DNA from 4 places in the Anoxybacillus sp. P3H1B genome. Region 1 is predicted to be linked to each of the others. Evidence: riboswitches for the same ligand, from Rfam matches in the RefSeq annotation. Region 1 holds a riboswitch; each other region holds the start of a gene.

The links. Region 1 has a riboswitch for S-adenosylmethionine ahead of AT864_RS17435 (YezD family protein). Riboswitches for the same ligand answer to the same signal wherever they lie in the genome.
Region 2: another riboswitch for S-adenosylmethionine. It lies ahead of mtnK (S-methyl-5-thioribose kinase); the one in region 1 lies ahead of AT864_RS17435 (YezD family protein).
Region 3: another riboswitch for S-adenosylmethionine. It lies ahead of metK (methionine adenosyltransferase); the one in region 1 lies ahead of AT864_RS17435 (YezD family protein).
Region 4: another riboswitch for S-adenosylmethionine. It lies ahead of AT864_RS10250 (methionine ABC transporter ATP-binding protein); the one in region 1 lies ahead of AT864_RS17435 (YezD family protein).

Annotation. Positions count from the first base shown of each region.
Region 1 is NZ_LPUG01000010.1:53,790-61,519, forward strand. It holds gene cobA (uroporphyrinogen-III C-methyltransferase) at 1-60, opposite strand, end outside; gene AT864_RS03800 (DUF3906 family protein) at 304-522, opposite strand; gene AT864_RS03805 (nitrite/sulfite reductase) at 534-2,159, opposite strand; gene cysC (adenylyl-sulfate kinase) at 2,162-2,767, opposite strand; gene sat (sulfate adenylyltransferase) at 2,785-3,933, opposite strand; gene AT864_RS03820 (inorganic phosphate transporter) at 4,043-5,116, opposite strand; gene AT864_RS03825 (phosphoadenylyl-sulfate reductase) at 5,129-5,833, opposite strand; gene AT864_RS17435 (YezD family protein) at 5,937-6,080, opposite strand; SAM riboswitch class I at 6,153-6,266, opposite strand; gene AT864_RS03830 (DUF1128 domain-containing protein) at 6,711-6,935, opposite strand; gene AT864_RS03835 (low molecular weight protein-tyrosine-phosphatase) at 7,055-7,525, shown strand; gene AT864_RS03840 (YtxH domain-containing protein) at 7,548-7,730, shown strand, end outside.
Region 2 is NZ_LPUG01000011.1:51,347-59,076, forward strand. It holds gene AT864_RS04390 (chemotaxis protein CheX) at 1-289, opposite strand, end outside; gene AT864_RS04395 (ABC transporter permease) at 375-1,382, opposite strand; gene AT864_RS04400 (sugar ABC transporter ATP-binding protein) at 1,330-2,877, opposite strand; gene AT864_RS04405 (sugar ABC transporter substrate-binding protein) at 2,874-4,025, opposite strand; gene mtnA (S-methyl-5-thioribose-1-phosphate isomerase) at 4,022-5,083, opposite strand; gene mtnK (S-methyl-5-thioribose kinase) at 5,101-6,294, opposite strand; SAM riboswitch class I at 6,386-6,493, opposite strand; gene AT864_RS04420 (carbon-nitrogen family hydrolase) at 6,583-7,398, opposite strand; gene AT864_RS04425 (pyridoxal phosphate-dependent aminotransferase) at 7,494-7,730, shown strand, end outside.
Region 3 is NZ_LPUG01000024.1:43,674-51,403, reverse strand. It holds gene AT864_RS14380 (C39 family peptidase) at 1-727, shown strand, start outside; gene asnB (asparagine synthase (glutamine-hydrolyzing)) at 724-2,622, opposite strand; gene metK (methionine adenosyltransferase) at 2,808-4,016, opposite strand; SAM riboswitch class I at 4,179-4,294, opposite strand; gene pckA (phosphoenolpyruvate carboxykinase (ATP)) at 4,515-6,101, shown strand; gene AT864_RS14360 (DUF2309 domain-containing protein) at 6,313-7,730, opposite strand, start outside.
Region 4 is NZ_LPUG01000016.1:60,101-67,830, forward strand. It holds gene AT864_RS10245 (O-acetylhomoserine aminocarboxypropyltransferase/cysteine synthase family protein) at 1-896, shown strand, start outside; SAM riboswitch class I at 1,332-1,439, shown strand; gene AT864_RS10250 (methionine ABC transporter ATP-binding protein) at 1,524-2,549, shown strand; gene AT864_RS10255 (methionine ABC transporter permease) at 2,542-3,207, shown strand; gene AT864_RS10260 (MetQ/NlpA family ABC transporter substrate-binding protein) at 3,230-4,060, shown strand; gene AT864_RS10265 (carboxymuconolactone decarboxylase family protein) at 4,280-4,642, shown strand; gene sufC (Fe-S cluster assembly ATPase SufC) at 4,835-5,614, shown strand; gene sufD (Fe-S cluster assembly protein SufD) at 5,633-6,943, shown strand; gene AT864_RS10280 (cysteine desulfurase) at 6,943-7,730, shown strand, end outside.

The sequences.
Region 1 (7,730 bases):
TTTGACGGTAATTAGTTCTGGATCGCCGGGACCTGCTCCGACCAAATACACTTTTCCCATCCTTCCGTTCAGCCCTTTCTGTTTAAGCATTCTTCTATTGCTGCACATGAATTTCGTCTTTGTCAATTGGCCAAAACGCCTGCAAACATATTGGCTGCTTCATTTGTCTATTATTGAATGAATGGACAAGTTAGCGCCAAGTTTTAAAGTATTGGCATGATAAAGATGAGCGTTAAACTTGCTTCATCTGATCTTTCTAACACAGGTGTGTTAGTGAGTGATTTTGTATCACTCGTCGTACGGCTAGCTTGGGTGGCGAGGTTCATTGTAAACAACGAACCCCCCGCCTCGGCGAATGAGTTTTTTCTCATGCAGCGAAATATCGATAAAATCAGGAACCTTCAGAAAATGTTTTTCAAGCTCTACTTCGACAAGACGAAACGCTTGCTCGTCACTGCTGGCAGCAATGACGAGATAGATGGTGTTTGTTTGCGTTGTTACTTCAAAGCGATATAAATACATCGGCGCCACCTTCATGCAACTGTGCTGAAATTCGTTAAAATGCGATCCAATTCTGCCTGCAACGCTTCAATGCCGACGCGATTAAAGTAATCAAGAAATGTCTCGCCAGGCAGCTTTGTTTCTTGAAAATAGGAGAACAGCAATACAAGCACTTCTTCGATTTGTTCTGCCGGGATCTTGCCTTTTAATTTTTCGTTAAATTTTCCGTCGTTTTGCAGCGTACCGCCTACATAAATTTCAAACGCCTCAACCATGCCTTTGTCTTTTGTTTTCATTTTGATCCCTTGAAGCCCGATATCGCCAATTTGTCTTTGACCGCAAGAGTTTGGACAGCCGACCATATGGATGCGCACGGGAACGTCAAGTTGTAAACGGCTATCTAAGTATTCTGCGACATGACGCATCCGCTCTTTTGTTTCAACCAATGCGAGATTGCAAAACTCTATGCCTGTGCAGGAAACGGAGTATCCAATGAACGTTTTTGGCCGCACGGTAATCCGCTCAAATATTTTTTCTTGAAGTACCGACTCTACATATGAATCTGGAATGTTGGGAATGACAAGATTTTGTGAGTTGCAAAAACGAACCTCGCCATTTCCATATTGGCGAGCTATTCTGGCAATCTCAAATACTTCATCGGCGCTGAGACGCCCAACCGGTACGTTAAAGCCGATATAGTTCAGCCCTTCCTGCTTTTGGCGGTGTACACCGTAAAAATAGCCGGCATTCCAGCCTTTTTGCACCGTTTCGCCTTTGGATGGCAGCAGACCTGTATATTCTAAAAGCTTTTCTTTAAATTTTTCCACTCCCCAATCAGCGACAAGGAATTTAAGACGCGAACGATGACGTTTTTCGCGATAGCCATAATCACGGAAAATAGTTGTAATAGCAATGGCGACCTCTTTTACGCGTTCTTGTTCTACAAATATATCAAGCAATTGGGCAAGATGCGGAGCCGACGACAACCCGCCTCCGACTTTTACATGGAAACCTAATACTTCTTGACCGTCGATGACTTTTTTGGCCGGTATAAAGGAAACACAGTGAATTTCAGCATTGGCTGCATTGTATACGTTGGCACTTATCGACATTTTATATTTGCGTGGTAAATTAGAAAAATCTTCATTGTGCTGGAAAAATTCATAGATTTCGCGAACAATATGCGTTGTGTCAAATAACTCGTCTGGGTCGATGCCAGCTAGGGGATTGCCGACAATGTTGCGAGTGATGTCACCGCATGCGCCGGCTGTCGATAGTCCGACACGCTTTAATCGTTCGAAAATATCGGGAATTTGTTCGATTTGCAGCCAATGGAATTGAACGGCCTGCCGTGTCGTGATATCAAATAGGCCACGCCCGTAATCGCGGGCAATCCCTGCTAATGCTTCAAGCTGTTCATTATTTAAAATGCCGGAAGGAACGCAGACGCGCATCATAAAATAGCCGGCTTCTTTGGGACGTTGTAAATATAATCCAGCCCATTTAAAATAATCCCAGTCTTCTTGAGGAATCGCGGCAAACCCTTCTTTTGCATAACGCGGGATCTCATCAAAAATTTTTAAACCGTCTTTTTCTAGCTTTTTTAATTCGGTTTTGTTCAGTTTTGGATTAGCAGCCCATGTTTTTTCGTACGCCATCTTTATAAATCCTCCTTAATAAAGTGTCGATCGCGTAAATAAGCAATCACTTGATCGGCACATTGATGAATGGAATGAAGGTGGGTGTCAATGATGAGTTCTGGTGCTTCCGGAGCTTCGTATGGCGAATCAATGCCGGTAAAGTTGCGAATTTCTCCGTTTCTAGCTTTTTGATATAGCCCTTTTGGATCGCGTTTTTCGCATTCCTCAAGCGGGCATTTTACGTAGATTTCGATAAATTCATCGCTTTCCACCAGCTCACGCACTAGCGTACGGTCTTGAGCGAAAGGGGAGATAAACGCTGTTAACACAAATTGCCCGCTGTCGACAAACAATTTGGCCACTTCGCCAATGCGGCGGATGTTTTCAGTACGGTCTTCAGCAGAGAATCCCAAGTCCTTGTTTAATCCATGGCGAACGTTATCTCCATCAAGCACATAATTTTGAATGCCGAGATCAAATAGCTTTTTAGAAACGGAGTTAGCCACTGTCGATTTTCCGGAGCCAGACAGCCCAGTGAACCATAAAATACAGCTATGATGGCCGTTGCGCTGGCGGCGTTCCTCCTTTGTCACGGCCGCCTGATGCCAAACAACGTTAGTGTTCAATGCGATTTCCTCCTTTGTTAGCGAGCGGAATGAGGGACTGCCAAACCCTTAATAAGCACTTGCACCACTTCTGGACGGCTGAATGTGCTGGGCGGTACTTGGCCGCTTCTCAACATTTCTCGTACTTTTGTTCCCGATAATACCACGTGATGTTCGCTGCTATGCGGACATGTTTTCGTTGAGGCCATTCCCTCGCATTTTGTACAATAAAAGCTATGTTCAAAAAATAATGGGGTAATGCCGAGATCTTCTGGAGAAAAGTTTAAGAAAATCTTTTGGGCATCATATGTGCCATAATAATTTCCAACGCCAGCGTGATCGCGTCCGACAATAAAGTGCGTGCAGCCGAAGTTTTTGCGCACCATCGCATGGAAAATGGCTTCCCGTGGCCCTGCATAGCGCATGGCTGCTTGAAAGACGCCAAGGAACACTCGATCCTTCGGATAGTAGTTTTCCAAAAGTACTTGATAGCTTTCCATGCGAATATCAGCTGGAATATCGTCGTCCTTTGTTTCGCCGACAAGCGGATTTAAAAATAGTCCATCGACGATTTCAAGTGCGCATTTTTGAATATATTCGTGAGCGCGATGCACAGGATTTCGCGTCTGAAAGCCAACAACGGTGTTCCAACCCAATTCAGCAAAGCGTTGGCGTGTCTCGGCTGGATCGAAATAAAAGGAAGCAAATCGTCCTTTGTTTGTTCGATTAACAAGGGTGATCGGTCCCCCGACGTAGACATTTGGTCTTTCGAATAATTTTTTGACTCCGGGATGATCCCAGTCCTCTGTTTGATAGACAAGAAGGGCTTCCTTTTGTTTATCGGGCACGTATAGCTCTTGAACTTCCATCACGCCGTATACGTGGCCGTTGTGGACAAGCTTTACCGTTTCGCCGACGGAAAGCTCAGCTGCTTTTTGTTCACTCACAGCAAGCGTAATCGGAATGCTCCAAACGATGCCATTAGCAAGGCGCATCGTTTTCACAACAGATTCGTAGTCTTCCTTTCCTAAAAATCCTGTTAGCGGGCTGTATGCGCCGGTACCGATAAGTTCAAGATCGCTTAATTCTGCATTGGACAGCTCAATTTTTTTCGTCACAGAGTGGAATGGATATTCCGGGTTCCAACGATTGATTAATGTACCGCCATGTGGGATGCTTAAGCTCATTTTCATTCCTCCTAAAATATAGTAAGTAGGGCCGCTATGGTTAGCAAGCGTTGTTAATGATTGATATCGCTTGTGTTTATAAAAGCGATAGGATAACTGTGATTTAATGTTAAATTCCTTCGCCATGTTCGTGCAAAGAGCGCTTTTCTTCTGTCGCTGTTTTTTTGAGACTGATGATTCCTAAGGTGGACAGAAAGACGCTAAAAATAGCAATAAACGTGTAAATATCGCTGTCCAGCAGTAATTTCACAAGACTATAAGCGATAACAAGAGAAAAAATAGGTGAAACAACCCAAACCTTTAACAGCTGAATAACAATTCGTTTTTGCCAAATGTACGTTCCTGTTTTGGCTGTTCCGATTCCGATAATAGCGGATGTGGTAATCTGCGTTAATGGAACTGGCAGACCGAAAAGGGAAGAAAGAATAACAAGGATGGCTCCTGTTCCTGAGATCGCGCATCCTTCAAACGGAGAAAAATGAATAATTTTTTTCCCGTTCGTTTCAAGCACGCGCCCGCCCAGTAAAACGGCTCCTAATGCTACAAATAAGCCGCCAAAAAAAGTGCCGGAATTCACTGAGATCAAATTGGCGCCGACGAGAGGGCCGACAGCGTTGGCCACGTTGTTCATTCCAGCTGAAAAAGCTTCAAAAAAGCCAGTCACAATTAACAAGGACATCAGGCTTTTTTTCCACATGCCCTGTTCAATGTAGGGATGTTTTTCTTTAAGCCGCAAAAACCATTTTCCAACGATAAAGGTAAAAGTAAAGGCGATGACTGGAATGATGATCCAAATGGAAACAATAAATAGAAGTTTAGAAAGATATAACGTTTGATAAGCCATGCCGGCACCGACGACAGCACCAACCGTAATTTCGCTTGTTGATAGTGGAATTCCTATCATGTTGGCCGCAAATAAGGAAATAGTCGAAGCTGCTAGAATAATCGTGACAATTTTAATCGTTAAAATGGACGAAGGGATGATGCCAGAACCAATTGTTTTCACGACTTCTCCTCCGCCAAGACTCCCTAGAAAAACACCGAGACCACAAAGAAGGAGGGCGATGGATTTCCGCTGAATGGCTCCTGAGCCATAGGCTACTCCCATCGCTGCGGCTGCTCCGCTAGCTCCGATATTCATGGCGAAAAAGAAGGAGACGGCAAAAGCAACGGCTAAAAGCATGTATGCCCCTCCTTATGATTCATGGAGGCCGCATTCGACTTTTCCGCGTCCAGCCCATCTGCCTGAACGCAAATCATTTGCATCAAGCGCAGGAGATGTGCACGGCTCACAGCCAATGCTTGGGTAGCCTTTATCATGAAGCTCGTTGTATGGCAGCTGATGTTTATAGACATAGTTCCATACGTCTTTCCAAGTCCAGTGAATCAGCGGACATATTTTAATAGATTGAAATTTTGGGTCTTTATTCAGAAATTCCACATGTCTCCGTGTGGAAGACTGCTCACGGCGCAATCCAGAAATCCAGGCTGGCACACCTGTCAAGACTTCGCGCAGCGGGATAATTTTGCGAATTTCACAGCAGCGATTTGGCTCCTGCACCCATAGTTGCTCTCCCATTTGTTCTGCCTGCTCTTCTAGCGATAGGCGCGGCTTTTTCATTACAATGCGAAGCGAAGGATATTTTTTTTGAACTTTTTCAATCGTTTCGTATGTTTCGCGAAAATGGAGACCCGTATCGAGAAAAACAACGGTTGCGTCCGGTTTAACTTTAGAGATTAGATCGATTAAGACGATGCCCTCAATACCGAAGCTACAGGCATAAACAACCTCATCTCCATAATGCTCATAAACCCATCGAATAACATCTAAGGCTCCTTTTGTTTCATTGTCAATTGAGAAGAATGGCATTTCTCCATTCCATGTGTCATAAGTCAGCAAGGTTGTTTCCTCCTTCATTTGGTGGTAAAAAAAGACAGTTTTCACCTTGCTCTGTACGATAGAAGGGAAAACCGCCTCTAGTTTGTCTAGTCAGCGCGCCTTATTATTTAATTCTTATCTTTTCGTTTTTTTCAAGTTGAATCACTTTGCCGTCTTGGATCACAAGCGTGATCGTGCCAAATTTCATTGACTGCAGCATTTCTTGTATTCTAGTAAAAATGGCAGCGATTTGCTGTTCATTTCCCATTGCGATTCCTCCTTAGTGTCAATAAATAAAAAAGCTTTCCATTTCGGAAAGACAAAGGAGGCTGCCTATTTCACCTTATCTCCCAAAATGGTTCCCATTTGGATGGACGTAGCACCTTGCTTCATGAATTTGAAGTAGGTTGCCGGGGTTCATTGGGCCAGTTCCCTCCCCCACTCTTGATAAGTATGTAATTGACTAAAATTTTAACATAATTCGAATAAATGTCAACCCGAGTTTTTCGATAGGAATTTATTTTTTCATTTTAACATTATTTGTCGAGAAGTCTCCTATCTCTTAATGAAGTGCTGGTCGGGGAGGTTCATTCATGTGATGGGGAATATAGAATGAAAAGGGATAACATCATATAGATCGTTATGAAAATGGGAAAAGATAGGAAGGGAGAAGAGGGGGAGGCCATTTTTCAAAATGGTTCCATTTTACTTCCCGCGATTAGCTGCGATCTTTGTTTGCTAAGCGGGATCTGCGGGAGAATATGCCTAAAAGAATGACAGACAACGACCATTTGGACATTGTCTGTCACCTAAAAAGCTGACGAGGCGCCTTTTTATAGAAAAAACGGAGCAGGCGCGGACACCGCTTCCAGCATGGAAAAGCCTCTATCTTGTTTCGTTATCGTTTGCGTAAATTTCCAAGCTCTTCGACAATGGCTTGCATTTCATTAGGGCTGAAGGAGCTTTTTCTCATGACCATTTCATAAAGATCTCTTAACTCCTCATATAGCGTTTCGTCAAAATGGGATGACTTCATCACATCAAAGTTGAGAACCTTCAGCTTTTCCTTTATTTTTTCAATCATGTATTCCATATTTTCAAGAGATTTTTGCGATAAATCCAAAAGTCTCATCCTTTCTGAATTTGATGGATAGAGTCATTGTACCATATGGAAGGAATGAAAGAATATACATGTATACTGTTATTTTGTTTATAATGGATAGCGAAGGGAGATGTGTTGTGATGATTAAAGTGTTATTTGTTTGTCTTGGGAATATTTGCCGATCACCAATGGCTGAAGCCATTTTTCGCGACTTGGTCAAAAAAGAAGGGCTTGAAGATCAAATTATGATCGATTCGGCGGGAACGGGGAATTGGCATATCGGCAATCCGCCTCATGAAGGAACGCAAAGCATTTTAACAAAGAAGGGAATTGATTTTTCAGGAATTCGGGCAAGACAAATTGGCGAAGAGGATTTGCGGATGTTTGACTATATTATTGCGATGGATGTCGAAAACATGGAGGATTTAAAGCGCTTGGCTGGATATAATAAAGCTGGCTTTGTTGGCCGTTTACTTGATTTTGTTCCAGACAGCGATATAGCTGATGTACCGGATCCTTATTATACAGGTAATTTTACCGAAGTGTACGAGCTAATCCAAAAGGGCTGCCGGCATTTGCTTGAAGCGATTAAAAAAGAACAAGGAATATAATCAACCAAAGGGGGAGGAGAAGATGAAAATCGCAAGAAACATCATGATCGGAGCGGTTATTGGTGCAGCTGTTTCGCTGCTTGATCGAGAAACGAGGCATTCGCTGAAAGAGGTATGGGGGCAACGGGGCAAGCTGATTCGCCAGCTGCCAGAGCGAATCCATGAATGCCGCGAGAGTATAGGACAGCTTGCGGAAGACGTAGTC
Region 2 (7,730 bases), on a different contig from region 1:
GGCCAGCGATCATGTTTCCTAACTCGCATGTAAATGATTCGAGCATTTCTCCCTCTAGCATCATTCCATACATAAGTTGACTGATTTGCGCAAAAAGATCATTCGTTCCTGCGATGACTAACTGCCCATGAATTTGTCCAGTCATTCCAATCAGCACGGATAAAGATGAGCGGATTGAACTAGCATGGTATAAAGCCGGTTTTTCAATCTCAATCCCCGCTGGAATTACCGTTTTGATCGAATGAATGGCACTGTTTAATAAGTGAGTAAGAGTTGTTGCTGTCGTCATCCGCTTGTTCCCCCGTTCATAAGACAAATGCGCTAGTAATTTTATCATATCACAAAATTTCATATAAGCCGATGGGGAAACATTCCTATTTCTTTTGGAGATGTGAGAGCGCTAACGCCCCTACTAAAATCGCTCCCTTAATAATATCTTGGGCATAGTATGGGACATTCATCATGGTTAAGCCGTTTAAAAGTACACCAATTAAAATGGATCCGAATAAAGTGCCGATAACGTTTGGTTTCCCTGCGCCGAATACGGAAAAGCCGATATAGGCAGCGGCCACTCCGTCCATTAAAAAGGAGGCTCCGGCAGAAACTTGTCCGGTTCCGATTCGCGAGGCAAGGACGATACCGCCAAGTGCTGCGAAAAATCCGCTAATGACATATGCATATGTTCGATAGCGATTGACTGGAATTCCCGAAAGTCGGGCAGCTTCCCGATTTTCTCCTGTCATGTAGAATAAACGGCCAGGCTTTGTATAGGTCAGAAAGAAATGGGAAGCGGCAACAATGAATAACATGAGTAATACAGAGAATGGAATGCCGCCTACTTCTCCTTGGCCGATAAATAAAAAGGATGGAATAAACTTTCCCGGCGCCGTTCCTCCGTCTGGAAGGGGCATGTCATTGTAGATGGAAAACCCTTTTGTATAAGTGAGATGCACCCCATTGATGGCATACATGGTTGCCAGTGTTGCCAGAAGATCAGGGAGCTTTAGTTTGACAATGAGCAACGAATTTAATAGGCCCACTGCTATTCCTAATAAAAGCGGAACGAGAAGAGTGACCAAAATTTCTTGTCGATATAAAACGAGAGAAGCTGCACTCGCGATTGTGGCGAGACTGACCGTTGAACCGACGGATAAATCAAAGCCGTCGACAATAAGAGAAAATGTAATGCCAATGGCTACGAGTGTTACAATCGAAATGGACCGCAAAATATCACTAAAATTTTCATACGTCAAAAAACGATCAAGCGTAATGCTGAAATAAGCAATGACAACTAGAATGGCAAGCAATGTTCCGTGTTTATATAGAAAATTAAGAGGAGATCGCTTTACGGTTGAAAGCGTTGTTGTTTGTACTTGTGCCATTTTCTTCGCCACCTCCGCTGCTGTAATAGATCAGTTGTTCATATGTTGCTTCCTCTGCTGTAAAACGCTGTACAAGCTGTCCATCAACCATGACATAGATTGTATCAGCGATATCGAGCAGCTCTTGAAATTCATTTGTTAAATATAGAACGGCTTTCCCTTGCTCGGCCAGGGAGCGAATAATCGCAAATACCTCTGCTTTTGCGCTCACATCAATGCCTTTTGTTGGTTCATCAAAAATAAAAACCTCGCCGCCTGTTTGCAGCCATTTGCCAATGACAATTTTTTGCTGATTGCCGCCGCTTAGTTGCTTGACGATGGCTTGCTGGGAGGAAGGCTGGATATGGAGTGTATCGATGAGCTGCTGAGCCCTTTCTTTCTCCTGTTTTCTAGAAATCCATTGCCATTTTGCTAGTGATGATAGTAAACGGACAGTTAAATTGGTGCGAGTCGTTTCGCTCATAAAGAGTCCTTGCTTTCGCCGTTCTTCAGGAATAAAGCACATGCCGGCAGCAATCGCTTCTTTTGGTGAAGAAAACGTATGACGCTTTCCATGAATCAACCATTCCCCGGTTGTTTTCGTATGGGCAAATAGGCTTTCGGCTAGCTCTGTTTTTCCTGCCCCCACCAATCCGGCAATTCCGACAATTTCCCCTTTGCGAATTTGCAGATCAATCATCGTGTTTGTTTTCGGAATTTGCAATTGCTTGACTTCAAAAAGGATGTCCTCGCCGTATGTGCGTCGCTCTCTTTCTTTTCGTTGCTGAGTCCGTCCAACCATATGATAAATCATCTCTTCGATTGACAGCTGGGCAGCATCACCTTGATGGACGATGGAACCATCGCGCAGGATGGTTACCTGATCGCAAATTTCCTTCACCTCTTTGAGCTTATGAGAAATATAGATAAAGGAAACGCCTTGATTTTTTAATTGTTTCATAATCGAAAAAAGGCGTTTTGTTTCTACCTCGCTTAAGGCGGCTGTCGGTTCATCCAGAATAATGTAACGGGCAGAAGAGAAAAGCACTTTCGCTAGTACAATAAGCTGTTTTTCATGCAGCGTACACTCGTGAATCCGTTTATCAAGCGGAAGCGATAGCCCGATTTGCTGCAGTACTTGGGCTGCCCGCTGCTTTTGCTTTTTCCATGAAAGGAATGGATGGCGGGCGGCATGGACCAAATCATCAGCCACAATATTTTCATAGACTGTTAAAAAGGGGAATAGCGCTGTGTCGACTTCTTGAACCACTAAGCCAATGCCGGCCTTCTTGGCGGCCGCCGGATTTGGAAAGTTGACGTCTGTGCCATCGATCGTGATAGTTCCCTCATTGGGTTGAAGATCTCCAGCTAAAATTTTCATTAATGTACTTTTTCCAGCTCCATTCATTCCTAAAAGGGCGTGAACTTCCCCTTTCTTTACATGGAAATTCACGCCATTTAATACGGTCACGCGATCGAACGATTTATAAATATTGTTCATGAAAAGCCCGCTCATTTTGTTTTCCCCTGTTCTTCTAATGTTTTCATCCATGGAGAGAGGGCGACGTTGGATTGACCCCAGCCAGTAATGTATTGATGCAGATCTCCCATTGTTACTTGCTGATTAGGCAAGTCTGTCTTTTTCACCAGATGTGGCTCGAGAGAATAAATACTTGGCGTTTTCTCACCTGCAATTTTTTGATAAGCAAACCGTACTTGGACTCGGCCGACTTCGGCAGGGTCAGTCGCGGTTGTTGCTACCCATGGGCTGTCTGGCTGCTGAATCATTTGCAAATCTTCATCGCTTAAATCAATGCCGTATACTTTGATTTCGGTACGGCCCGCCTGTTGAATGGCTCGTGTGGCTCCTTTCGCAAATTCGTCCCATGTAGCGAATACAGCATCGATATCGCCTTTGTTCGGATATTTTTTCAAAATCGCTTCCATTTGCGTTTGTGTGTCTAATGCTGTATTAGAGCTGGCATTGCCGAATTTAGCAATTTCTTTAATGCTTGGATACCGTTTTTTAAATGCGTCATAAATGACATAACGCCGTTCCATTGGTGTAAAACCACCGACCCAGATGGTAACAATTTTTCCTTCGCCATTTAAATCTTCTGCTAATGTTTTTAATGTTTTCCAAGCAAGGCTATAGTCATCTTGGTCAATGACGGTTACGCCGGGAATATTTAAGTCGTTGTCAAAAGCGACGACAGGAATACCTTGGGCCACCGCTTTTTCAACCGGCCCTTTTAATGCGTCGGCTCGTCCGTGGTCCAAAAGGATGGCATCGACATTTTGCGTGATCGCGGTTTCTACATATGAAGCCATTTTCGTTAAATCGTTATCAGCATTGTAAACTTGTACTTCTCCGCCAAATTTCTGCACTTGATCTTTTACGCCAGCAATATATTGAGAGGAGAAGGTACCGATCGAAAATTGCATAATGGCCGCAATTTTAATGGGTTTTTTTAATTGATTTGGAATAGCGGCCTGCTCAGCGGAAGCGGATTCATTGGCTGTATTGTTCGTCGCCTTCTGTTCCGTGTTTTCTTGTTTAGCCGCTGGTTTAGAGCTTACAGCATCTTGTTCATTGGTGCAGCCTCCGAGCATGATGCCGAATAACAATAGGATTGCCAACAAAAATGTGTGTCGTTTTTTCATCGCTTGATTTCCTCCTTAAACAAAGCTGTCAGCACGCTTTCATAATGGCCGCTTATGATTCCTTTTTCAGTAATAATGGCTGTAATCAGCTCGTGAGGCGTCACATCAAAAGCAGGATTGTATACTTTTACTCCAGGAGGAGCGATTCGTGTTCCTGCCAGCTCGGTTATTTCTTCAGACGGACGCTCTTCAATCGGAATATCTGCCCCTGTCTTAGTCGATAAATCAATAGTGGACAGGGGAGCCGCTACATAAAAAGGAATGTTGAATGCTTTAGCGAGCAATGCCAAGCCAAATGTACCGATTTTATTGGCGGTATCTCCGTTTGCGGCAATGCGGTCAGCACCGACGATGACAGCTGTGATGTCTTTTGTCTTTATAGTTTGTGCTGCCATATTATCAGTGATCAGCGTTACATCAACGCCTGCTTGCATGAGCTCCCATGTCGTCAGCCGCGCGCCTTGCAAAATGGGTCTTGTTTCGCAAGCATAGACATGCAGACGAATTCCGCGTTCTTTTGCCAAATAAAGGGGAGCAAGCGCGGTACCATACCGAGCCGTAGCGATTGATCCAGCGTTGCAGATGGTTAAAATGCGATCTCCCTCTTGAAAAAGAGAAAGGGCATGTTCACCGATGGAGCGGCATGTGTTCTCATCCTCGCTTTGAATACGGATTGCCTCATGAACCAATGCTTTTTTGGCATCGGCGACAGACGAAACGTTCGCAATGCTGGCCATCAAGCGGTCGAGCGCCCAAAATAAATTGACGGCTGTCGGTCTGGCACTTGCCAAATAATCACGATCCTTTTTCAGAAGGTTGCGAAAATCTTCGAGAGAATTCGTTTGATAGCTGTGTGCCGCTAAAGCAAGACCGTATGCAGCTGTGATGCCAATCGCTGGAGCACCGCGAACCTTCAATGTGGCAATTGCATCCCACACAGATTGAATATCTTTTAATTCTAAATATTCAGTCTCATTTGGAAGCTTTTGCTGATTTAAAATGGTCAAATGTGTGTGATTCCATTCAACAGAACGCGGAATGGAGAGCAATGAATCCATATTCTTCTTCCTTTCGTTTAATGAGTGGCAGCAAATGTTTGAAAGAACAAAGAGCGTATTTGTTGCACTTCATGGATCGTCTGGCGATGTAAAATCAGTTGTCGCCCGAGCTGAAGGGCAAGCTGTTTGGCATGGATGCGCGTAGGTTGATCTTCGATTCCGTCAAGATCGGCGACATGGGCTAAGCCGATCGTGCGCCGGATGATTTCACAACCAGCAAAACCGACCGCATCGATGAGCGTTTGCTGCAGCACGTCTTGCAACAATCCTTCGGTTTTTGCATACGGTTCTACATTATGCTGTTCCCAAAGGGCAGCAAACGTGTGCGTAAATACATTCCATGTTTTTTCGATGTGAGCCAATAGCGGCTCATGTTCTGAACGGGACAACGCATTTAGGAGTAAATTGGCAAAAAATTGGCCGATATCAAACCCAAATGGGCCGTAAAACGCAAACTCAGGATCAATGACTTTTGTTTCTGTGTCGCTTGCAAAAATGCTTCCAGTATGTAAATCCCCATGAATGAGCGCATCGGCTTCCGTTAAAAATTTCCGCTTGAGTTTTGCTACTTCAAGATGAAGCGCATCGTCATTCCAAAGAGCCTCTACGTCACGGCGCAACTCCTCTTCAAAATTATTCGTTTCATGGTCGAAAAACGGATCAGTAAAGACGAGATCTTCGGTAATTTTACATAACTCTGGATTGATGAAATTTTGCTGCAGCTGTTTTTTCTGCTGCTGGTTCATGCCAAAGTCCGATGTGTAAAATAACGTTTTAGCGATAAACTCTCCAATGTGCTGGGAAAGAAGCGGATATGTTTTTCCAGCAATGAATCCTTTTCGAGCAATTTGCAGATGCGATAAATCCTCCATCACGGTAATCGCTAATGACTCATCTGAGTAGTATACCTTTGGCACGTATTGCGGAACGTAGTCGGCAAACGTGCGCAACGCATGGCTTTCAATGACAGCCCGCTTAAGCGTAAGCGGCCAGCTTTCACCGACCACTTTTGCATATGGTAGCGCTTGTTTAATAATGACTCCTTTCTTTGTTTGGGGATCGAATACATGGAACACAAGATTTAAGTTACCATCGCCAATTTCTTGACAAATGAATGGTGTTCCTTCCGGAAATAAGCCTAATCGAGCAGCAAGTGCAACCGCTCCCGATTCCGTTAAAGGCTCGTAGACGGATTGTTTAGAATGTGTCATCATTTGTACCCTCCTTATCATTCACTCAATCAATGAAACAATGAAAAAACCTCCTTCGCTTTTCGAAAGAGGTTTGAAGTCGGCTTCTCCCCTCTTATCTCTCAGCGTGTTGCTGCAAGAATTAGCACCGTGCTTAACGTTGGTTAAGTCGGTTGCCGGGCTTCATCGGGCTCGTCCCTCCACCTGCTCTTGATAAGAGTTTGTTCAGTTTTATTCGAATGTTTTTAACAATGCAAAACTTTTTTCAATTCGCTTGATTCGAATCATACATTCGATTTGCCAGTTTTGTCAACTGTTTTTTTGAAAATTTTTTTCGGCCGAAATATAGTGCTCAGGTCGGCGGTCTTGGAAAATAGGAATTTGCTTGCGAACTTCTTTCACTTTTGACAGCTGGATTTCGGCCATAAGAGAGCATGGATTTTCATCGGCTTCGGCGAGGATGACTCCCCATGGATCAATGACAAGTGAATGGCCGGCAAATTGATTGTTCGGATCTTTTCCAGCACGATTGCAGGCGATTACATAGCATTGATTTTCAATCGCGCGCGCTTGCAAAAGGGTTCGCCAATGTTCAAGGCGGGGCTGTGGCCATTCGGCGACCACAAACAATAACTCTGCGCCTTGGGTTGTATGGGCGCGAATCCATTCAGGGAAGCGAATGTCATAGCAAATGACTCCCGCGCACAATGTTTGCTCCAAGGTAAATAAGCCGCTCGATTCACCGGGTTGTAAATACAAATGCTCATCCATGAGCTGAAAGAGATGGAGTTTGCTGTATTCTCCTACAATGTCGCCGTCTCGATTGACAATGTACATGGTATTGGTGATGCCGGCAGCGGTTTTTTTGGCAATGGAGCCAGCAACAATACAGACGTTGTGCAGGCGTGCGAGCTTGCTAATAAACGATTTGGTATCAGCGCCATTCTCATCAGCAATGTCGTCAAGGCGTGCGAGATCGTATCCGGTTGTCCATAGTTCAGGAAGGACGATGACGTCAACAGAGCTTTGACAAACTTTTTCGATCTCTTGTTGAACGCGGCGTTTATTTTCCGCAGGATTTCCGAAAGCAATATCGAGCTGAAGACAAGCAATTTTTAATGTCATAATCATTCACCCCAAAAAAATGTCTTTACAATTTAATTTTTACGATATATGATGTTTGACTAGAATTTCAAGAATTTTTTGAGTAGGTGAAGCAATTGAAATCATTTGTCCAATCCGAGTTGTTGCAAAGTCTTCCGAAGCAGTTTTTTGCTTCGCTTGTCGACAAAGTAGGAAAAGTGGTGGCTCAAGGACATGATGTAATTAATCTTGGTCAAGGAAATCCTGATCAACCGACGCCTCCGCATATCGTAGAAGCGCTGCAAAAAGCGGCGGCTAATCCAAAATACCATAAGTATTCTCCGTTTCGTGGCTATTCGTTTTTAAAAGAGGCG
Region 3 (7,730 bases), on a different contig from region 1:
GGTGATGCTTCGTCAGCATGAATTTAAAGCGGCGATTAATCGTTGGAAACAACTGGATTTCATGAAAGAGGAAGCGAGCTTGCGCCGGGTCGTTTCCACTTTTATTGAAGAGGACATCAAACCTTTCGTTTTGCTCGATGTCCCGCTGATCTCTCAGCTTCCTGAGCTGCCGCGCGGCTGTGAAGTAACTAGTCTCGCTATGCTTCTGCAAGACGCTGGAGTGAAAGTCGACAAGATCACCTTGGCAAAGCAAGTAAAAAAGGACCCGACTCCGTTTCAACGGCGAAATGGCAAAGTATACTTTGGAAATCCGCATGATGGATTTGTCGGCGATATGTATTCTCTAACTACTCCGGGACTGGGGGTATATCACGAACCAATTGAACAGCTCGCCAAGAAATATTTGCCGCATCGAATTGTCAATTTAACCGGCAGCGATTTTAGTGAGCTGCAAAAATATCTTTCCCAAGGCTCGCCCATTTGGATCATTACAAACAGCACATTCAAAAAGCTCCCAGCCTCCGCCTTCCGCGAGTGGGATACTCCAAGCGGCCCTATTCAAATCACCTACTACGAGCATTCTGTTGTGATTACTGGATATGATAAGGACTATATTTATTTTAACGACCCGCTGAAAAAGACAAAAAATCAAAAAGCACCCAAAGCCGAGTTTTTAGATGCTTGGGTGCAAATGGGAAGACAAGCAATCACTTATCAATCGGATTAGATTGATAATGGTTGTTTGTCTTTTTTATATAAATAGGAAAAATCATACTTTTTTTCAACATAAACCTGATGCCAAATTAAAAAGGCAAACACAGTCCAAAGCTTTCGGCTATTGTCTGCTTTTCCTGCACAGTGCTCATCAAGAAGACGATACAGCTGATTTTTATGGAATAAATAATCCGTATCGCTCTCTTTAATTAAATTTTTCGCCCAATCATGCATTTCATTTTTCAACCAATGGCGAATCGGAACTGGGAACCCAAGTTTTTTACGGTGTAAAACGTGGTCAGGAACAATACCTTCTGCTGCTTTTCGCAAAATATACTTCGTTGTCTGCTGCGCCGTTTTCCATTCAGGAGCGATTTTGGCTGCTACCGCAAACACCGCTTTATCTAAAAATGGAACACGCAGCTCCAGCGAATGCGCCATTGTCATTTTATCCGCTTTTAATAAAATGTCTCCGCGAAGCCATGTATGGATATCGACATACTGCATCCGATTGACAGGCGGATAATCCGGCGTTTCCTGATAAAGAGAAGCCGTAATATTCGTATACTCCAGTCCACTACGATAACTTTTCAGCAAGCTTTGCTTTTCTGCTTCACTGTACATTTTCGCATTGCCGATATATCGTTCCTCCATCGGTGTTAAACCGCGTTCAATAAAGCTTTTCCCTTTTACTCCATCGGGAAGAATGCGGGCAATCATTCGCAATGCTGACTTCGCCGCCTGAGGCATTCGTTCAAAAACCTCCAGCGATTGCGGCTCACGGTAAATATTGTAGCCGCCAAATAACTCGTCAGCCCCTTCTCCTGAAAGGACAACGGTTACGTGCTTTCTTGCCTCGCGAGCAACGAAATAAAGCGGAACAGCCGCCGGATCAGCAAGCGGATCGTCCATATGCCACATAATTTTTGGAAGTTCATCCATATATTCTTGAGGAGAGATGACATAGCTAATATTTTCGACTCCCAGTTTTTCCGCCGTTTCCTTCGCTACGTCAATCTCGCTGAATCCTTCACGCTCAAAGCCAACAGAAAACGTCTTAATGTTGGGATGAAATTGCTTGGCAATCGAAGCAATAAGCGATGAATCAATTCCTCCTGATAAAAATGATCCGACAGGCACATCGCTGCGCATATGCACCTTCACCGAATCAAATAATACCTCGCGAATTTCTTTTACAAGCTCATCTTCAGATTGAACAACGGGCTGAAAGTTCGCTTTCCAGTAGCGATGGATCGTCAATGGTTCGCCAACTTTCTTTTTGATATAGTGGCCAGGCTCCAGCTTGCGGATTCCGGCAGACATCGTCATCGGTTCAGGGACATATTGAAATGTTAAGTAGTGCTGCAATGCTTCATAGTCAAGTAAATCATTTTCTATCGCATGCAAAATGCTTTTTTTCTCCGATGCAAAAAAGGTGCGGTCTTCCTCTTCCATATAGAAGAATGGCTTGATTCCAAAAGGATCCCGAGCGGCAAAAACCGATTTTTCTTCCTTGTCCCAAATGACAAAGGCAAACATGCCGCGCAGCTTTTCGACCGCTTTTTCTTTTTCATGGCTATATAAAGCAATAATGACTTCTGTATCGGAGTGGGTCGCAAATGGATATCCTTTTTGCAATAATTCATCACGCAGTTCAATATAGTTGTAAATTTCACCGTTAAAAATAATCCAATATTTTTCGTTTTCATACGATAACGGCTGATGACCAGCTTCTAAATCGATAATGCTGAGACGTCTAAAGCCGAAATGAACATGTTCATCAAAAAAATATCCATCATCGTCAGGACCGCGATGAGTAATCATGTCATTCATTTCTTCAAACGTTTTTTTCCATTGTTCATCAAGTGTTTTTGGATGATCATGGACACAACCTATAAAACCGCACATGCCGTTTCACCTACTTCTTTATATTCAACTCGAAAATTATACCACAGATTTGGACATTTGGAACGTTACATTTATTTTAACCATTGATTACAATAAATTAGTCGAACCTTATCAACATTCGTTGCAAATCAAACAGAAAAGAGAAAGAGAGCTACATATTCATGTAACTCTCTTTTGATGCCTTATCACTTCGCCAATGCAAGAGCCTGCTCTTTTAACGCTTCCGCTTTGTCTGTGCGCTCCCATGGAAGATCCACATCCGCGCGGCCAAAGTGACCATAGGCCGCCGTTTGTTTGTAAATCGGACGGCGCAAATCAAGCATTTTAATAATGCCAGCAGGACGAAGATCAAAGTTATTGCGCACCACTTCAATTAAAATGTCTTCAGATACCTTTCCTGTGCCAAATGTATCAATGGCGATGGACACTGGTTTTGCCACGCCGATTGCATAGGCTAGCTGCACTTCGCATTTTTCAGCAAGGCCAGCAGCGACAATATTTTTAGCGACATAACGCGCAGCATAGGCTGCCGAACGGTCAACCTTTGTCGGATCTTTTCCTGAAAACGCGCCACCGCCGTGGCGAGCATAGCCTCCATATGTGTCAACAATGATTTTACGGCCTGTTAATCCAGCGTCTCCCTGTGGACCGCCGATCACAAAACGACCTGTTGGATTGATAAAGTATTTTGTATTTTCGTCGATTAATTCCGCTGGAACAACTGGTTGAATCACATGTTCTTTAATATTGCGCACGATTTGCTCCTGCGTAATTTCTGGATGATGCTGTGTCGAAACAACAATCGTGTCGATGCGTACCGGCTTGCCATTTTCATCGTATTCCACTGTTACTTGCGTTTTTCCATCTGGACGCAAATACGGCAAAATATCTTCTTTGCGCACTTCTGAGAGACGGCGAGCTAATTTGTGCGCCAGCGAAATCGGCAGAGGCATAAGCTCTTTTGTTTCATTGCAAGCAAATCCAAACATCAATCCTTGGTCGCCCGCGCCAATCGCTTCGATTTCTTCGTCAGTCATCTGACCTTCACGCGCCTCTAATGCCTGGTCAACACCCATGGCAATATCAGGTGATTGCTCGTCGATCGATGTCAATACTGCGCATGTATCAGCATCAAAGCCAAATTTCGCACGAGTATAACCAATTTCGCGAACCGTATCGCGAACGATTTTCGGAATATCCACATATGTGGATGTCGTAATTTCTCCGCTCACTAATACAAGACCCGTTGTTACGCTTGTTTCGCATGCTACGCGGGCATTTGGATCTTTTGCTAAAATCGCATCTAAAATCGCGTCGGAAATTTGGTCGCAAATTTTATCAGGATGGCCTTCTGTAACAGATTCAGAAGTGAATAAACGGCGTTTGGCTGACATTCGTTGTTTTCCTCCTCTTATGTTCATGTTTGAGAGACGCCGCCTTTTGCGCCTCTGATCACTGAAAAATTGATACGGCACTCATTCCCCCGCTTATATAAACGAAAAAACCTTTCCTTCGATATCGAGGAAAGGTGATTTGCTTTCATATCGCGCCTTTCACTCTTATCGTTCAAGGGCTATGCCTTGCCACAGGTTAGCACCATTTCACATGTATAATTGTTGTGACGGTTGCTGGGTTTCATTGGGCCTGTCCCTCCACCAACTCGGGATAAGAGTAACCGTTCAATATGTTATCATAGCTTAATCAACAAAAAAAAGTCAACATGATTCGGCAAAATTTTTTCATGTTGCACAGGGTAATTTTCTCCATATGTATTTGCAACAAAATAGACAAAAAATAAACGTGAAAAATTACGTTAAATAGTATGGACTAATTATTTAAATGTGTTATACTAATTTCAGGTTTATAACTTTACAAAAAGGTAGGTTTTGTAGATGAGCATTGTTGATGTTACCAATAAGTTGAATATACTGCTCCAACGGCAAAACATACAGCAAAATTTGTCTGTTTCTCAACTAGTAGAAAAAGTTCTTGAGCGCAAAGAAGGAATGCTGACAGCGACTGGCGCGGTTGCCACTACAACTGGAAAATATACGGGACGTTCACCAAAAGATAAATATATTGTAGCGGAAGCCTCCACAAAAGAAAAAATCGATTGGGGCACAGTTAATCAACCGATTTCCGAAGAAGTCTTTGATCAATTATATCATAAAGTCATCGACTATTTAATGCAAAAAGATGAGATATTCGTATTCAAAGGCTTCGCTGGAGCTGATCCGGCCTATCGCCTGCCTATTCAGGTTATCAATGAATTTGCTTGGCACAATTTATTCGCACATCAGCTTTTTATCCGTCCGACACAGGAAGAGCTGGAAACACACGATGCACAGTTCACAGTCATTTCCGCACCAAACTTCAAAGCGAATCCAGCTGTCGATGGAACAAAATCAGAAACGTTTATTATCATTTCGTTTGAACGCCGCATCGTGCTCATTGGCGGTACTGAATATGCGGGAGAAATTAAAAAATCCATTTTCTCTGTGATGAATTTCCTTCTTCCAGAGCAAAACATTTTACCAATGCACTGCTCGGCAAACGTCGGTCCAGAAGGAGATGTCGCACTATTTTTCGGATTATCAGGAACCGGAAAAACGACGCTTTCTGCCGATCCGAAGCGCCGTTTAATTGGAGACGATGAACATGGCTGGTCCAATAGCGGAGTGTTTAACATTGAGGGCGGCTGCTATGCAAAATGCATCAATCTTTCACGTGAAAAAGAGCCGCAAATCTTTGATGCGATCCGCTTTGGCGCTGTACTGGAAAACGTCGTTCTAGATGAAAACACACGCATTCCTGACTACGACAACGCAACGTTGACCGAAAATACGCGCGCAGCGTATCCGATTCAATCGATCGACAATATTGTTGATCCAAGCGTCGCTGGCCATCCGGCAACTATCGTGTTCTTGACAGCTGACGCATTCGGCGTTTTACCGCCAATCAGCAAGCTTACAAAAGAACAAGCGATGTATCATTTCTTGAGCGGCTATACAAGCAAATTGGCTGGCACAGAACGCGGCATTACGTCACCGCAAGCAACGTTCTCGACTTGCTTTGGAGCTCCGTTCCTACCGCTTCCAGCAACACGTTATGCAGAAATGCTCGGCAAAAAAATCGACGAGCATCAAGTACAAGTGTTTTTAGTGAATACAGGCTGGACCGGTGGGGAATACGGAGTCGGCAGCCGCATGAAACTGCAATATACGCGAGCAATGGTGCAAGCAGCCCTTGAAGGCGAGTTGAACAACGTCGAAACGGTACAAGATCCAATTTTTGGGTTGCAAATTCCGGCGCATGTTCCTGGAGTGCCTGATGAAGTATTGCTTCCAAAAAATACGTGGGCTGATCAAGAAGCATACGAGCAAAAAGCAAAAGATCTTGCCGCAAAATTCCGTGAAAACTTCAAAAAATTTACGAATGTCGATCCAAGCATTGAAAAGCTTGGCGGACCAATTGCTTAATATTTAGGGGGCATCTTCCGTCGTGTAGATCCCCCCTTTTTTTGTACATGTAGCAACCCTAAAACTTGCATAAACCTCTCCCACCTCCATTTCGTTAAGAGGGAGAAGACTTCTCGGTCCATGTGTTAAAATTCCTCTTCACCCATTTTGGTCCTGATTATATGGAAAGCCGCTTACCAATAACTTGGACCAAGCGGCTTTTCCATATCTTTTAAAATAGGGAGCGTCCCCACGACACCCATTCCCCGCTATCGGGATCAATCGATGCGAGACGGAGCCAGCCGTTTTTCACTTTTTGAGAAAAAGGCAAGTGCTCGGTGAGCAAACGCTCAATATAGTAACGCGGCGCTTCAATGACAACAAGCAATCGAAGCGGCGAATGAAATAACTCCTGATCCGAAGCGGCTACGGACTGCCAAGGCAGCCCAGTAAGCAAATCGCTGGCGTTGCCTTGCATCACTCCAATCCCGGAAGTGACCGTCTGCGTCGTTTTGCTGCCGCTTCCGTAATAGTGAGGGGCAACGGTCGATGCGTAATATTGCAAATTAATCCATTGTCCTACTGTAGCCGGTCCGCTGATAATGCCCGAGAGAAGCTCACCAGTAGGATCTTGTCGCCAATCGTAGCTGTGTAAAAATACTCTTCCATCGAGATGGCAATGCTTTGTTCGGCTACGGCTGCCAATTACAAACGCGGCATTTCCCGCAAGCCCCCATTCCGGGCGAATTTCACTCCAGTCAACAGCCCGACGCTGTACCTCCGCTACCGCATCATTTGGTCTTTTTCCAATGGACGGCAATTTTGCACAACGCTCCTCATTCGCATTCCGGCTTACTTTAGGAAGCACGCTTTCTACTAAGTGGAACGCCTGCTGTGCTGATTCTGATAACACCGGAATTTCAATCCAGCGCAGTTCATCGATCGTTGTCACATGCTCTGCAGCCACAAATACGGTTTCATCTGGAATGACGATGCCGCGTTGCGCAAGTCCCTCGCGTACTTCTGGCAAATTGCCAAGAGCGGCAAACACTCGGGCATTAAATGCTCCCGCTGCTCCGCCACATGCGCCGCAATCGAGCGAAGAAGCATACGGATTATTCACTGTTGCGCTTTCATGGCCGCATACGATCACCAATGGCGCAAACGATGAAGTCAGTCCTATACTGTGAAGCAGCTGCTGAACGTATTGAATTTTTTCCTCCGTTGAAAATCCGATGGGCAGATCTGATGCTTCTGATTTCTCTTGCCGCTCGAGCACCAGCGCTGTTGACGGCTTTTTCTCCATCGTCTCTTCTATCTTTCGGAACAAATGACCTGCCTTCTTAGGAGCGGCGCTGCGCATAAGAGTATGCAATCCAAGCCAAGATCCGCTCATTTCGGGCAATAATAAACTCGCTAGCAAATTTTGCTTTACTTTCTTAAATATTTGTCCGGCAAACCGGAACATATTGCGACGGCGTCGATAATCCGTCACGCTTTCCGGTACAGCAGCCACTTCGCAAATCTCCTGCTGCGGTTGGACGATGGCCGGACATGATGGATGAGTATGATGGCTATCCAGTTCACGCGTCTTGATCGGAATGCCAAAAAATCCAGCACATCCATACGTTTCAAATGGTCCGGCTTCTT
Region 4 (7,730 bases), on a different contig from region 1:
AAAATTTCCGTGCTGCCATTACGCCAAAAACGAAAGCGATCTTTGCAGAAACGATTGGTAATCCAAGTTTGCACGTACTAGATATTGAAGCGGTAGCCAACATTGCGCATGAGGCAGGCATTCCTCTCATTATTGATAATACGTTTGCCACTCCATATCTATGCCGTCCGATTGAGTATGGAGCGGATATCGTTGTTCATTCAGCTACTAAATGGCTGCTTGGAAACGGTACAACGCTTGGCGGCATTATTGTAGACGGAGGAAAATTTAATTGGGATTCTCCTAAATTTCCGGGATTTACAACTCCGGATCCAAGCTATCACAATCTTGTGTATGCAGAAGCTTTAGGTCCGGCTGCTTATATCATTAAGGCTCGTGTGCAATTGCTGCGGGATCTTGGACCAGCGATTAGCCCATTTAATGCGTTTCAATTTAATTTAGGGCTTGAGACGCTTCATGTACGCATGAAAGAGCATATTGCTAACACGCGTCGGATTGTAGACTATTTAGATCGCCATCCGGCAGTAGAATGGGTGCTGTATCCTGGACACGAAAAGCATCCAGCCAAGAATTTGGCCGAAAAATATTTGCCGAAAGGAGCGGGAGCCGTTGTGGTGTTCGGCATTAAAGGAGGAAGAGAAGCGGGAGCGGCCCTCATTAACAACGTGAAGCTTTGGTCGCACTTGGCCAATGTAGGAGACGCCAAAAGCTTAATTATTCATCCAGCCAGCACCACGCATCAGCAGTTGAGCCCAGAAGATTTGCAGGCCTCGGGAGTTACGGAAGATTTGATTCGTCTATCGGTCGGCATCGAAAATGTCGAAGACTTAATTGAGGATTTAGAGCAAGCCATCGCCATTGCCACAGGAATTCGTTCGCTGTATTCAGAGGTGTAGAAAATAGCCGTCAACAATTGAATCGGTCATGAAGTCCATTCATATTGATAAAACAATAGTTTCAACGAGAGGTTAGAACATATTAAAAACAGGCGTGGTGATGATCCAATAAAAACCGATTAACGCCGCCCGATTCCTCGTTTTTCCGTCATAATCTGTAAACCCTTTGCTTGTCCACTGTCAGCATGTCCTTGTCATACAACGAACGTTTTGCGGACAAGATGGGTTCGCCGGCGTTCTTGTTCGAGGGAGATGCCGAAAAGGTTGTGTTAAGCCAGAGCATTTTGAATGGATCATCGGCGCTTGTGTATTGATTCTATGATTAGGAATGATTTTTCTGTTGACACCTTCCTTTATAGAATGATAGAATCACTTTTGTAATTTGTATAATTCTTAGATGAATTAAAGCATTAACTGAATAAAGGAGCGTTGCTGCTCTTATCAAGAGAGGTGGAGGGATGTGCCCTATGAAACCCGGCAACCGTCAGCATTCGACTGAAATGGTGCCAATTCACACAAAGCGTTCGCTTTGAGAGATAAGAGACAGAAATGGGAGATATTAAAACCTTTCTGTTCTCTTGAGCAGAAAGGTTTTTTAGTTGCTGGAACAAGGAAGGTGAATCGCGTTTGATTACGCTAGAAAATGTAACAAAAGTATATTTGTCAAGCCAGGGAGCGGTAACAGCTGTCAATGATGTAAATTTGTGCATTAAAGAAGGAGAGATTTTTGGCATTATTGGATATAGTGGTGCTGGAAAAAGCTCGCTGATCCGTCTTTTAAATGGCTTGGAAAAGCCTACAAGTGGGAGGGTGATGGTTGCTGGTCAAGACATCGCAAGTATTAAAGGAAGAGAATTGCGCAAGGCGCGGCAAGAAATCGGTATGATTTTTCAGCATTTTAATTTGCTTTGGTCAAGAACGGTTCGAGACAATATTGCGTTTCCTTTAGAGATTGCTGGAGTTCCAAAGGACCAGCGGTTAAAGCGGGCGGATGAACTCATTCAGCTTGTGGGTCTGCACGGAAGAGAAAATGCCTATCCATCGCAGCTCAGCGGGGGGCAAAAGCAGCGTGTCGGTATTGCGCGGGCGCTCGCGAACAACCCGAAGGTGCTGTTATGCGACGAAGCGACTTCTGCTTTGGATCCGCAAACGACAGATTCGATTCTTGAGCTTTTAGTTGATATTAATCAGCGCCTCGGATTGACTATTGTATTAATTACTCATGAAATGCATGTAATCCGTAAAATATGTGATCGTGTGGCGGTAATGGAAAACGGAAAGATTGTCGAAGAAGGAAAGGTATTGGATGTATTTCAAAATCCGCAACAGATGATAACGAAACGGTTTGTTCAACAGATTACGGAACCTGAAGAAACGAAAGGGACGATTGCTCATTTGTTCAACCAATATCCTAACGGCAAAGTTGTCCAGCTTACTTTTGCTGGCCATGCGACTGAACGGCCGCTCATCGCAGAACTGATCCGAAATTTTGAAATAACCATTAATATTTTGCAAGGGAAGATTTCACAAACCCATCAGGGCTCGTATGGAGTGCTGTTTGTTCATATGAGTGGAACGGATGAGGAAGTAGCCAGAGCGCTTGACTACATTCGTCAGCAACAAGTCGGTGTGGAGGTGATGACGAATGAGTAGCATGTTTCCTAACGTTCAGTGGGAATCGATTTGGGCGGCAGCGTCGGAAACGCTGTATATGACAGGAGTTGCTGTGGCGTTTACATTTGTATTTGGACTCATTCTAGGATTGTTGCTGTTTTTAACATCCAAAGATAATATTTGGGAAAACAAAGCCATTCATACAATCGTTTCTGCTTTTGTTAATATTTTTCGTTCTATCCCATTTATTATTTTAATTATTCTGCTTATTCCTTTTACAAAGATGCTAGTCGGTACGATTCTTGGGGCAAACGCGGCCTTGCCGGCGTTGATTATTGGCGCTGCTCCATTTTATGCGCGCATGGTGGAGATCGCTTTGCGTGAAATTGACAAAGGTGTGATTGAAGCGGCGAAAGCCATGGGAGCGACAACGGCGACAATCATCTGGAAGGTATTGATTCCTGAATCGCTGCCGGCTCTTGTCTCAGGGATCACCGTAACCGCTATTGCGTTAGTTGGCTATACGGCGATGGCGGGAGTAGTGGGCGCTGGTGGCCTTGGGAATCTTGCTTATTTAGAAGGGTTCCAACGCAGTCATAACGATGTGACCTTTGTTGCTACAGTGCTCATTTTAATCATTGTATTTGCCATTCAGCTTATCGGTGACTTTGTCACTTCCAAAATAGATAAGAGATAACAATATAAAGGAGGAAAAACAGATGAAAAAATGGTGGGGTGCATTATTAGCGGTAGTGCTTGTGCTCGCGTTGGCGGCATGCGGCGGCAAAGACGACGCACAAGGAGACCAAGAGAAAAAGGAATTAGTAGTAGGCGCATCGAATGTGCCGCATGCTGAGATTTTAGAAAAAGCGAAGCCAATTCTTAAAGAAAAAGGCGTCAACTTAAAGATTGTCACATTCCAGGATTATATTTTGCCGAATAAGGCGTTAGAGAATAAAGAAATCGACGCTAACTATTTCCAGCACATTCCTTACTTAGAGGCACAAATGAAAGAAAACGGCTATGATTTTGTCAATGCTGGCGGTATTCATATTGAACCAATCGGAATTTATTCTAAAAAATACAAAAGCCTTGAGGAGCTTCCAGAGGGAGCCACCATTATTATGAGCAACTCTGTCGCTGATCACGGGCGTATTTTGTCCATGCTTCAAGAGAAAGGACTTATTAAATTAAAAGACGGCATTGATAAAACAAAAGCCACTGTTAAGGATATTGTAGAAAATCCGAAGAAGTTAAAATTTAAAACCGATGTTGATGCCGGTTTGCTGCCACAAGTTTACCAAAACAATGAGGGCGATGCGGTCGTGATTAACGCCAACTACGCTTTAGATGCCGGATTGGATCCTGCGAAAGATCCAATTGCTGTCGAGTCGCCAAAAAACAATCCATATGTGAATATTATTGCGGTACGTAAAGGCGATGAGAATCGCAAAGACATTAAAACGCTTGTCGAAGTGCTTCAATCCAAAGAAATTCAAGATTTCATCAAAAAAGAATACAAAGGTGCTGTCATTCCAGCAACTGAGTAATACTATAAAGAAAGCGGAAGCTTCATAGCGGAGCTTCCGCTTTTTAATGTTCTCTTACTTTTGGTGTAATCAGCATGAGAAACCACGGGGCTTGATGATTATGCAACCATTTCTTCCAGATCGTTCAAGCCGATTTTTCTTTTCGATTCAGTTATATGATCTTCCCATTTTAGTCAATAATATAACCGCAGTTCTTATGATTTTGAAAGGAGCTTGAGGATGAATCAACCAACACATTCTTCAACAGAAGCGGCATTGCAGCATTATAAAGAAGGATTGGGCGCCTTCACACAGAAAATCCCCGCAGTGGCAGAGAAATTTAATGCCTTTACTGAAGCATGCTTTCAGGAGGGAGCTTTGTCGCAAAAAGAAAAGCAATTGATCGCTCTCGGGATTAGCCTAGCTACACAAGATGAATATTGTACGATTTATCATACGAAAGGCTGTATCGATCAAGGGGCGACAGAACAGGAAATCTTGGAAGCTTGCAGCGTTGCGGTAGCGTTTGCGGGAGGCGCAGCGATGAGCCAAGCGGTGACGCTTGTTCAAGAATGCATTGCCGAATTGACGACAAAACATTAGTGCAAAAGCCTCCAGAATAGGAGGCTTTTTTGATATGTTTACTTATTAAACTTTTTTATTTAAAAAGTATACTAATGGAGTTAAATGGTTGCTAATACCTTTCATTTGTTATAAGATTGTAATGAGAATAAAATGAGAATCACAATAACGATGAGATACACAAACTTCTTTTAGAAAATTGGAGGTATTTTTATGGCGGTATTGACAATCAAAGATCTTCACGTATCAGTGGAGGGGAAAGAAATTTTAAAGGGTGTAAATTTGGAGGTAAAAGGCGGAGAAATTCATGCCATTATGGGGCCGAACGGAACGGGAAAATCAACGCTATCTTCCGCAATTATGGGCCATCCAAAATATGAAGTAACAAAAGGAAGCATTACACTAGATGGACAAGACGTCCTTGAAATGGAAGTAGATGAGCGCGCGCGCGCCGGTTTATTTTTAGCTATGCAATATCCAAGCGAGATTAGCGGTGTGACGAATGCCGATTTCCTTCGTTCTGCCATTAATGCTCGTCTTGGAGAAGGGAACGAAATTTCGTTAATGAAGTTCATTCGCAAATTAGATGAAAAAATGGAGTTCCTTGAAATGAACTCTGATATGGCTCATCGTTACTTAAATGAAGGATTTTCCGGTGGAGAGAAAAAACGCAATGAAATTCTTCAGCTTATGATGCTAGAGCCGAAAATTGCGATTTTAGACGAGATCGACTCGGGTCTTGATATTGATGCTTTAAAAATCGTTTCAAAAGGTGTTAATGAAATGCGCAGCAGCGATTTTGGCTGTTTAATTATCACTCACTATCAACGATTGCTTAATTACATTACGCCAGATTATGTGCATGTGATGATGCAAGGACGCATTGTGAAATCCGGCGGTCCAGAATTAGCGCAGCGCTTAGAAGCTGAAGGATATGACTGGATCAAAAAAGAATTGGGCATTGAAGATGAAATGATTGAGCAAGAAGCGTAAGCGTTAGGAGGATTATTTATGGCAATCGAAACGAAACTACCATTCGATCAACAGTATGTGCGCACTTTTTCTGAAGGGCGCGGAGAACCAAGCTGGCTTTTAGATCTTCGCTTACAAGCTCTTGCCAAAGCAGAAGAGTTGTCATTGCCAAAGCCAGATAAAACAAAGATTGATAAATGGAATTTTACCGAGATCACACAACATTTTGTACAAAGTGCGCCGTTTGCATCTCTAGAAGAACTTCCAGAATCAGTAAAAACACTTGTTGATGCAGGCGAAGAAGCAAAAAATTTATACATTCAACGCGACCAGACACCAGCATATGTTTCATTATCGGATGACTTAAAGAAGCAAGGAGTTATTTTTACGGATATTTTCACGGCTGTGCGCGAACATGGAGAGCTTGTGAAAAAATATTTTATGCAGGATGGAGTCAAAATCGATGAGCATCGCTTGACGGCTCTTCATGCAGCGCTTCTCAATGGCGGCGTTTTTGTATATGTTCCTAAAAATGTGGAAATCAATACCCCGCTTCAAGCTGTTTATATTCATGAAACACAGGATGCGGCACTGTTTAATCACGTGATTGTCGTAGCGGAAGCGAATAGTAAACTTGCCTATGTTGAAAACTATGTTTCCATCCATGAAAATGCGAATGCAGTGGTTAATATCGTCGCTGAAGTATTTGCCCATGAAAATGCTCAAGTGATTTTTGCAGCGGTTGACCATTTGGCAAAGGGAACGACCACATATGTCAATCGCCGCGGGATCGCAGGACGCCATGGCCGCATTGAGTGGGCATTAGGATTGATGAATGATGGAAATACCGTTTCTGAAAATATTACGCGATTAATCGGCGACGGTTCTTATGGTGACACAAAAACCGTGGTGGTTGGACGCGGCGAGCAAACGCAAAACTTCACGACAAGCGTTGTGCATTACGGCAAGAATACAGAAGGCCGCATTTTAAAGCACGGCGTCATGAAGGATAGCGCGACTTCCATTTTTAATGGTATTGGCAAAATTGAGCACGGTGCTGCGAAATCAAATGCTGAGCAAGAATCGCGTGTGCTTATGCTCAGCGACAAAGCGCGCGGCGACGCCAATCCGATCCTTTTAATTGATGAAGATGATGTAATAGCGGGCCATGCTGCTTCTGTTGGACGGGTGGATCCCATTCAGCTTTATTATTTAATGAGCCGAGGCGTTCCAAAGGTGGAGGCAGAGCGTTTAATTATTCATGGATTCTTAGCACCTGTTGTCAAAGAAATCCCGCTGGAGAACGTGAAAAAGCAACTTATTGAAATCATTGAAAGGAAAGTTAAATAATGAACGTAAAAGAGGTTCGTCAGCTGTTTCCAATTTTAGACCAAGAAGTTAATGGGAAGCCATTAGTATATCTTGACAGCGCAGCTACTTCTCAGAAGCCTCTTCCGGTAATTGAAGCGCTTAATCAATATTATCGCGGATATAACTCAAACGTTCATCGCGGCGTGCACACGCTTGGAACGAAAGCGACGGATGCGTATGAAGGAGCGCGTGAAAAAGTACGCAAATTTATTAATGCAAAATCAACACAGGAAATTATATTTACACGCGGGACGACGACCGCATTAAATACCGTGGCGGCGAGTTACGGACGCGCCAATCTGCGCGAAGGAGACGAAATTGTCATCACGTATATGGAACATCATAGCAATATCATTCCTTGGCAGCAGGTGGCTAAATATACAGGCGCTACGTTGAAATATATTCCGCTTCAAGAAGACGGATCCATCAGTCTAGAAGATGTGAAAAAAACGGTGACACCGAATACAAAAATTGTTTCTGTTATGCAAGTATCGAACGTTTTAGGTGCGATAAATCCAATTAAGCAAATTGCGCAAATTGCTCATCAAAATGGTGCTGTCATGGTTGTGGATGCTGCACAAAGCGCACCGCATATGAAAGTCGATGTGCAAGATTTGGATTGTGATTTTCTTGCATTTTCTGGGCATAAGATGTGCGGTCCGACAGGCATTGGCGTATTATATGGTAAACGTTCGCTTTTGGAGCAAATGGAACCCGTTGAGTTCGGCGGAGAAATGATTGACTTTGTCGGTTTGTATGAATCGAC